Regions from separate parts of the Metabacillus sp. Hm71 genome, predicted to be linked through region 2. Evidence: predicted binding sites of a transcription regulator. Region 2 holds the regulator's gene; the other holds the start of a gene.
What was found. The regulator Rex, encoded in region 2, represses fermentation and respiration genes when NADH is low (regulators of the CRP and FNR family bind a similar motif). The targets are predictions, from matches to a motif close to TTGTGAAATATTTCACAA.
Positions count from the first base shown of each region.

Region 1 (4,433 bases), 590 kb from region 2:
ATTTTCTTCCTATTAAGAACAAGCTGGAGCAACAATCCAAGATCACGATCCATCAAATGTATCAACATGTTTTTTATGGTTTTTCTATAGAAGGGCCTGCTGAAAAAGTAATGGCTCTCAGTAATGATCCTGCAGTTCTGCATTCTAGCCCTGTTGTTTCCTATCGCCCGTTCATCAAAGAAAGTGTGCCATTTATCGGTGGAGGTGATGTGAGAGGATTATTTGACCGTGATCACCACAGGTTAACCGGCAAAGGAGTAAAAGTAGCTGTCATCGATACAGGGGTTGATTATCACCATCCTGATTTACATCGAAACTATAAAGGCGGCTATGATGTCATTGATGATGATAAAGATCCAATGGAGACGAAGGCTTTGGATGGAAATGAAACCATTCATGGCACACATGTGGCAGGGATTATTGCAGCAAATGGAAAATTAATGGGCGTTGCTCCAGAGGCGGAAATCTATGCATATCGAGCATTAGGGCCCGGTGGTATGGGCACCTCTGATCAGGTGATCGCGGCAATCGAAAAGGCAATCAAGGATAAAGTGGATATAATCAATCTTTCTTTAGGGAATAGTGTGAATGGTCCTGATTGGCCAACAAGTCTTGCGCTTGACCGTGCTGTTGAAGCGGGTATCGTTGCTGTGACATCAAGCGGTAATTCGGGGCCAGCTGTCTGGTCGGTTGGTTCACCTGGTACATCCGCTAAAGCCATTTCGGTTGGAGCGTCATCACCACCGCTTCAAATGCCCTATTTAAAAATTTCAGGTGTAAGAACTCTCATTAAAATGAATCAAATCCAGGGAGCAAAGCCTTGGGAAATGCATGGATTAGATGAGGTCGTTTTAGGAGGAATAGGGGCGGAGCAAGATCTAAAGAAGTCGGTAAACGGTAAAATTGTTCTTATCGAAAGAGGAAAAATTACTTTTACAGAAAAGGTGCTCAATGCAAAGCAGCGGGGAGCAAAGGCGGTTATTATTTACAATAATGTAAAAGGCAATTTTTCAGGATCATTAGAAATACCAATAGAAATTCCTGTTGTATCGATCTCAAAAGAAGCAGGGGCCCTAATTAAAAAACAGTTAAACAAGCAGCCTAGCGTTCGAACCATTTATAAAAAGGAAGAAGATGAGCTTGCTGATTTTAGCTCAAGGGGTCCAGTAACAAATACATGGGGGATAAAACCGGATGTTGTTGCCCCTGGTGTTGCAATCGATAGCACGATTCCAAATGGATATTTAGCAATGCAAGGAACAAGCATGGCCGCACCGCATGTCGCTGGAGCCTGCGCATTATTAAAACAAGCACACCCAAACTGGAGACCTGAACAAATAAAAGCTGCTTTAATGAATACAGCATCACCTTTAACGAATGTACGAAAGGAAAGGCTGAAGCCTATTGAACAAGGTGCTGGTAGAATTAATCTAAAAGAGGCAATTGAGGCGAAGGTGCTGATCTATCCAGGATCCCTTACTTTTGGGAAATATGAGACACGGCATCCGCGCACAAAAAAACAACAAAAAATCACTTTTGATAATCAGTCGAATCTTGTGCAAACGGCATATGTAAAAACACCGTACAATGAGCCTGGAATCCAATGGGTGCTTCCAGCAAAAATCACACTACAGCCTGGTGAGAAAAAACAAGTGGAAATTGGACTGGACATAACACCAAGTCGATTAAAGCCAGGGATTCATCAGGGATGGCTGCACGTTATACAAGGTGAAAGGCAAATCGAAATTCCCTATTTATTTGTAGTGGATGAACCGAATTACCCTAGAGTGATGGGCTTTGAGTTTGCCTATGGTGACCAACCAAAATCATATAAGTATCAGCTTTATTTGCCAGGCGGGGCTGATGAGATGGGAATTGCCTTATATGATCCGGACACATTGACGTTTGCAGGTTTTTTGGATTGGCGCAGAAATGTACCAAGAGGGGTGGTTGAAAAAGAGGTGAAAAAGGAAAAATTGAAATTGAAAAAAGGATTGTACAAAGCACTCATTTTTGCCAAAAAAAGCGGAAAGGAAGATCAGATTGAGGTTGATATTTTACTAAGTGAATAATTTAGTTTGTTTAACAAAGTCAAGGGGTTGACTAGTGAAATTGTGAACGATTTGTGAGATTTTGTGACGATTGCGGTAGATTGTGAATATTTTAACTTTAAACAGATTGACATCAACTATGTGCTATTGTATGCTATACGAGGGTGTAATGATAAGGTTTACAATACCATTCTAGAACCCGCTTTTCAACCCCTAATTCCGTTATAAATCAAGTAGCGAGGATTTATAGAATGCGACAAAAACACCGCCATCCGCTTCATGCGATGGGCCTAATGTCAGCCATCCTTTCCCAATTAGCAGGCTCTGTCTTGCTGGGCATTTTTGCTGGGAAATGGGTAGATGAATATTTTCATACTGAACCGTTGTTTTTGATCGTAGGCCTTCTGCTTGGGCTAGCTGTTGGGATTTATGCCATGCTCAGATTAGTCCACCACTATTTCTCAGGAGAATAACATTTCATGTTTGATATGCATCTGATGTTTCGCAGATATCGTAAGTACATATTATATCTACTTTCCCTCTATGTAGCAGGGTGGGGGTTTACGGAATATCAGTCTGTTTTCCTAGGTTTAGTACTCGGGACAAGCATAAGTCTTTACAATTTGTGGATCATGGTACGAAAGCACAATCAGTTCGATCGTGCCATCCAGGAAGGAAGGAAGACGGGGTCGCTGGGAACGACATCGCGAATGGCAGCAGCTGGTGTTGCAGTCTTTTTCGCAATTAAGTTTCCTGACTATTTTCATTTGGTTAGTGTAGTTATTGGATTAATGACGATGTACATCGTTATTATGATAGATTATGTAGTTCAACATTCACGCGCTTAGCTGGGAAGAGAGGTGAATCTATTGGGTCACGAAGCTCCTGTGGTAGAATTTTTAGGTCTTACTTTTAATTTATCAAATGTATTAATGATTACGGTTGCTAGTATAATCGTATTCTTAATCGCAATTGCGGCAACACGCAATTTGGCGATGAAACCAACGGGAATGCAGAACTTTATCGAATGGGTTGTCGATTTTGTTAAAAATATTATCGGCTCTACGATGGATTGGCAAACAGGCGGACGTTTCTTAACGTTAGGTATGACTTTATTAATGTATATTTTTGTTTCAAATATGCTGGGGTTACCTTTCGCTATTGTTGTCGGACACGATTTATGGTGGAAATCACCAACTGCAGATCCTGCAATTACTTTAACTCTTGCAGTTCTAGTAGTAGCATTATCGCACTACTATGGCATTAAGATGAAAGGTGCATCTGAGTATGGAAAGGACTTCTTTAAACCGATGCCTTTCATGTTCCCACTTAAGATTATTGAGGAATTTGCAAACACGCTAACTCTTGGTCTGCGTCTTTACGGGAACATTTTTGCAGGTGAAATTTTATTAGGCTTGCTTGTCAGCCTTGGAACAAGCGGTTATGCAGATGGGTTTGGAAGTGGAATTATCGGTACGATTTCTGCGGCAATTCCAATGTTAGCATGGCAAGGATTTAGTATCTTTGTTGGTGCAATCCAGGCATTTATTTTCACTATGTTAACGATGGTATATATGGCACACAAAGTGAGTCATGACCATTAATCAATATATGTTCAATCAATTTGAACGAATATAAAAGGAATACTATTTTTCATACAATTAAAGGAGGAAATTTAACAATGGGTTTATTAGCAGCTGCAATTGCAATTGGTTTAGCGGCACTTGGTGCTGGTATTGGTAACGGTCTTATCGTATCTCGTACAGTAGAGGGTATTGCACGTCAACCTGAAGCTAAAGGTGTATTACAAACTACTATGTTTATCGGGGTTGCATTAGTTGAGGCGATTCCAATCATCGCGGTAGTTATCGCATTCATCGTTATGGGTCAATAATTCGATAAGGAAAAAGAATTCATATGGCGAAGATCATTCAAAGCGAACCTTCGCCTTTCCTTTATGTCATGATAACGGGCAGAATTGAAAGCCTAAGGGAATAGTAAGCTTTATTTTTAAAATCTTAATTTTGTTTTAACAGATAAATTTTTTGAGAAGTCTGGTGTTTAGAAGCACTTTGAGTGTGAAATTGGCATTCTCTCATTTCTGAAATTCCGGCCTCTGACCTCTGACTTCTAATCATCATAACCCATCATGGAACTCTTGAAGGGAGTGAAACCGAGCTATGTTAACTTTTGATCTTGCATTAGGCGCGACTACAGGCGGCCTAAACACAGGTGATATCGTATTCCAGCTTGTTATGTTCTTAATCCTCCTTGCATTATTAGGAAAATATGCATTTGGACCGGTTATGAATATTATGAAGCAACGTGAAGAGCATATCGCGAATGAAATTAACAGTTCTGAAGAAAGAAATAAAGAAGCAC
Region 1 is NZ_CM200278.1:5,831,867-5,836,299, reverse strand. Features, by position in the region: gene ACSVDH_RS28475 (S8 family serine peptidase) at 1-2,072, shown strand, start outside; gene ACSVDH_RS28470 (AtpZ/AtpI family protein) at 2,303-2,524, shown strand; gene ACSVDH_RS28465 (ATP synthase subunit I) at 2,531-2,899, shown strand; gene atpB (F0F1 ATP synthase subunit A) at 2,921-3,655, shown strand; gene atpE (F0F1 ATP synthase subunit C) at 3,733-3,945, shown strand; gene atpF (F0F1 ATP synthase subunit B) at 4,232-4,433, shown strand, end outside.
Region 1: a site for Rex is predicted at 2,153-2,170, ahead of ACSVDH_RS28470 (AtpZ/AtpI family protein). Genes of this name have one in related genera too.

Region 2 (4,433 bases):
CGCTATCTAATACACGACCTGTACCAACAGCAACTACTTTACCTTCTTGCGGTTTTTCTTTCGCACTATCTGGAAGGACGATACCGCTAGCAGTTTTTTCTTCAGATTCTACTAACTCGATAATAACGCGATCACCTAATGGCTTTAACAAGTGAAACAACCTCCTCAAATTCTTTTAAAAATGATTATTTTTCCTTTTTATTAGCACTCGGTTCACTTGAGTGCTAACACAATTAATATATTATATAAGATCTCTTTCAATTTCAAGTATGAAGTTAAAAATTTTTTTAAAAAAACTCACCTATTAAATTTGACCATAAAACGAAATGTTCATACATCTTTTCGTTCATTCAGCATAGTTATCATACATATGATCGCAAGAAGGTATGTTACAATATAATGGGACTTAATAACGTTTAAACCGCTATGACCTTATGTCAAAGTCGGATCTTACCGGTTAAATATCCTTACTACTCTTCTTAGCTTTTCCTATTCTTATAGTAGTGGTTTACTGCCCATTAAGATCAGGATAAGTTTGATCCATTTTAAGACATAATAAAGGAGGCTTCTATGAAAAAGCATTATTGGTTTATTTTATTAACATATATACTCATGCAGCTTTCAGGTGCTATTGGGATCGGCATCTTACAACTCTTACATATAGGTGATACACAAATTGAACAGTTTGCTTATTGGACCATTTTCAGCTTTACGGCTGCATTTATCATTATTCTGCTTTTATTAAGAAAAGAACGGAAAGATGAGAACTTGCTTCGCGGAGAACCATCCTCTGTAGCAGCTTCAGTAGGCTGGGCGATCGGAGGCTTCTTTTTAGCGATCATTGCACAAAGTATTGCAGCAAATATCGAAATAAATCTATTTGATGTTGATCCTGGGTCGGAAAACACACAAATGATTGTTCGTGTCATTGAGTCAGCACCTTTTGTCATCCTTGTTACATCCATTATAGGCCCAATTTTAGAGGAAATCATTTTTAGGAAGATTATCTTTGGCGTGTTATATAAACGGACAAATTTTATTATTGCAGCTTTGATTAGCTCCATTATTTTCTCCCTCTTACATGGCGAACCGGAGCACTTGCTTTTATATGCGTCAATGGGCTTTACCTTTGCTTTCTTATATGTAAAAACAAAACGGATCATTGTCCCTATTTTTGCCCATGTTGCCATGAATACGATGGTTGTCATTGTTCAAACTGTATTCCGAGAGGATATAGAGAACATGATGAAGCAAATGGAGGAACTTCAGAACGTTCAAGCGATTATTGGAGGCTTTTTAACATGAGAACAAACCCGATTTCTATGGGGATCTTTTATTTAACCATGGGACTGCTGTTTACGTATTTAGCAATAAGTAGCGCAGAAAACGGAATTTTTTCCTTCCCAACGATCCTATTAATGCTAATCGCAACCTTTGATATTGGTGTTGCGATTAGAATGTTTATCTTTACTAGTAAAATGAAAAAAATGAGCAAAAAAAAATGAGACGAATTATTCAGTCTCATTTTTTGCGTTCTCCTCTTCAAACCTGACCATTTGCACTTTTCTATACGTAATTCGGGAAATCCAAATACTGATTTCATACAAAATAAACAGCGGTATGGAAACCATTAAATGAGACATAAGCTCCGGGGGTGTGATAAGTGCGGCAATGACAAGCAGAACAAAGTAAGCATATTTTCGAAATTTCGATAAAAACATCGGCGTGACAATTCCCAATCTTGTTAAAAACATAATAACAACAGGCAATTGAAACAAAAGGCCAAACGGAATCGTTAGCTGTAATAAAAAGGTAAAATACTCATGAATTCCGATCACCTGATTAATTTCTAAATCCTGCGAGATTCCTTCCATAAAATCAACGACAAACGGAAACAAGACAAAATAGGAAAAAGAAATTCCCGCTAAAAATAATCCAAGTGACATCGGAATATAGCTTAATGTGACACGTCTCTCCTTCTCATATAACCCCGGGCTTATAAACGACCAAAGCTGATACAAAATAACCGGTGAAGTAAGCACAAACGCTATAATAAACGCAAATTTCATATAGACCATCAAAGGGTCTGTTAAATTAAAAGAATTCAAAGTTAAATTCTTTGCTTCATCTGTATGCTGTAAGTAAACAATAATCGGTCTTGAAAGAAAAAATCCTCCAACAATCGCTATGAAAAAGAAAACGACAACAATAACAAGTCGTTTTCTAAGCTCTGTAATATGTTCAATGACCGACATTTCATTTTGTTTCATATCGGTTTTCATCCTATCTTACTTAACTTCGTCCGTTTTTTCTTTCTTCTTTACATCATCTTCCTCATCATCTGCCAAGCCCTTTGTTGCATTTTTAAATTCACGTAATGAACTGCCGACCGCTTTACCGAGATCAGGTAATTTTTTCGGTCCAAAAATAAGTAATGCAAAAAATGCAATTAGCAATAGGCTCCCAATTCCAATGGAGTTAACGAATCCAACTGTTAGCATCGATCTCTACCTCCTTGTAATGATTATTTATCTTCATTTGGATAATGTTTTAAAAAATAAACAAGCGACTGAAGCTCAACCGCTAAATCAATATGATGAATGCGTATCGTATCCGGAACATTTAATCTAGCAGGGGTAAAATTTAAGATTCCTTTAATCCCTTTGACAATCAGCCTATCTGTAATGGACTGGGCAACGGTTGCTGGTACGGTTAAAATCGCAACAGTGACATCCTCAGGCAAATTTTCTTCAAGACTGTCTAAATGATAAACAGGAACTCCGCCAATTTCCGTCCCAATTTTCTCATCATCCACATCAAATGCAAGAGAAATAACGGTGTTATTATTTTTTGTAAAATTGTAATGTAAAAAGGCTGTGCCTAAGTTTCCAACACCTATGAGACAAACCTTTGTCATTTCATCTTGGTCCAATGTTTTTCTAAAAAAAGATAACAAATAATTTACATTATAACCATACCCTTTTTTTCCTAGTGCCCCGAAATAGGAAAAATCCCTTCGAATCGTGGCAGAATCAACCTTTACAGCATCACTCAGCTCAGCAGATGAAACACGCTGCTTGCCTGATGAGTGTAAATTCTTTAAAAAACGATAGTATAAAGGCAAACGCTTAGCAGTTGCCTGCGGAATTTTAGATTGTTCGATATTCACTCTTTATCCCTCACATTCATACAAAACCCCTATGACGCACAAATGCGTCACCATCAATAAAATGAAGGAAAAATGCCGTTTACCTATAAACGCGATCTTATTAGGGGTGAAACCAGCAAGCTCAAAACATGATGATTGAAACTAGCCTTATACTATAAATTTCCTTTTAACAGAAACTGTACATAACCAATTAGCATTATTTTATTGACCTATTATGATCAAATCTCTTTTCTGAAAAAATCTCCGGTTTTGCCGCCTGTTTTTTCTACTAAATAGGTTGGACCGATAACCATGCCTTTATCCACAGCTTTACACATATCGTAAACAGTAAGTGCTGTAATGCTGGCAGAGGTTAACGCTTCCATCTCAACACCTGTACTCCCTTTTGTTTTAACGGTGGATGTAATCATCAATTCATAAGTATGTTCATTAACATTCCATTGAAATGCAATGTCTACACCTTTTATTGGAATCGGGTGGCACATAGGGATTATAGATGACGTTTGCTTAGCAGCCATAATACCTGCTACTTGTGCAACGGAAAGAACATCACCTTTTCCGATTTCATGATTCGTAATCTTTTGATAAATTTCTTCAGTCAATTTTATGCTCGTCTTAGCTTGTGCAGTTCTGACTGTTGTTTCCTTTGCAGAGATATCAACCATTCTGGCTCTGCCTTGTTCATTAAAATGGGTAAATTCTGACATATACTTTATCCCCTTATATCTAGACTATACACTATTTTTACTAATCTGTCTGTTTTGTATTTGTGACAATTAGCACCAATGCCTCTGTCATTTTAACATGAGTTGCCTTCTATAAACATAATCCGGGAAGGATTTTTTCTTCAGATCGGTGAGTTTTATCCAATATGACATCTTTGTTGCCCAGAAGCCCTTATTTAAGCTACACTTAAAGCATTAGCAGAGGTGAAAACAATGATATTGTTACAAATAAATCAACTTAGTAAATATTTTGGCGCAGATCCTATTTTATCGAATATTAAACTTGAGATACAAACGAGAGATAAGATTGCGATTGTCGGCCGTAATGGTGCTGGAAAATCAACTCTTTTAAAAATAATCGCTGGAAAATTGTCTCATGATACAGGAGATATCATCAAACCGAAGGATGTCACAATCGGCTACCTTGCTCAAGATACCGGATTAGAATCTCAATTATCCATATGGGATGAAATGAATCTTGTCTTTAAAGAGCTTCAAGATATGGAAAAAGAAATGAGAACAGTTGAGCAAAGGATGGC
Region 2 is NZ_CM200278.1:281,829-286,261, reverse strand. Features, by position in the region: gene groES (co-chaperone GroES) at 1-151, opposite strand, end outside; gene ACSVDH_RS01555 (CPBP family intramembrane glutamic endopeptidase) at 571-1,305, shown strand; gene ACSVDH_RS01550 (YdiK family protein) at 1,302-1,505, shown strand; gene tatC (twin-arginine translocase subunit TatC) at 1,512-2,282, opposite strand; gene tatA (twin-arginine translocase TatA/TatE family subunit) at 2,289-2,501, opposite strand; gene ACSVDH_RS01535 (redox-sensing transcriptional repressor Rex) at 2,525-3,169, opposite strand; gene moaC (cyclic pyranopterin monophosphate synthase MoaC) at 3,388-3,876, opposite strand; gene ACSVDH_RS01525 (ABC-F family ATP-binding cassette domain-containing protein) at 4,108-4,433, shown strand, end outside.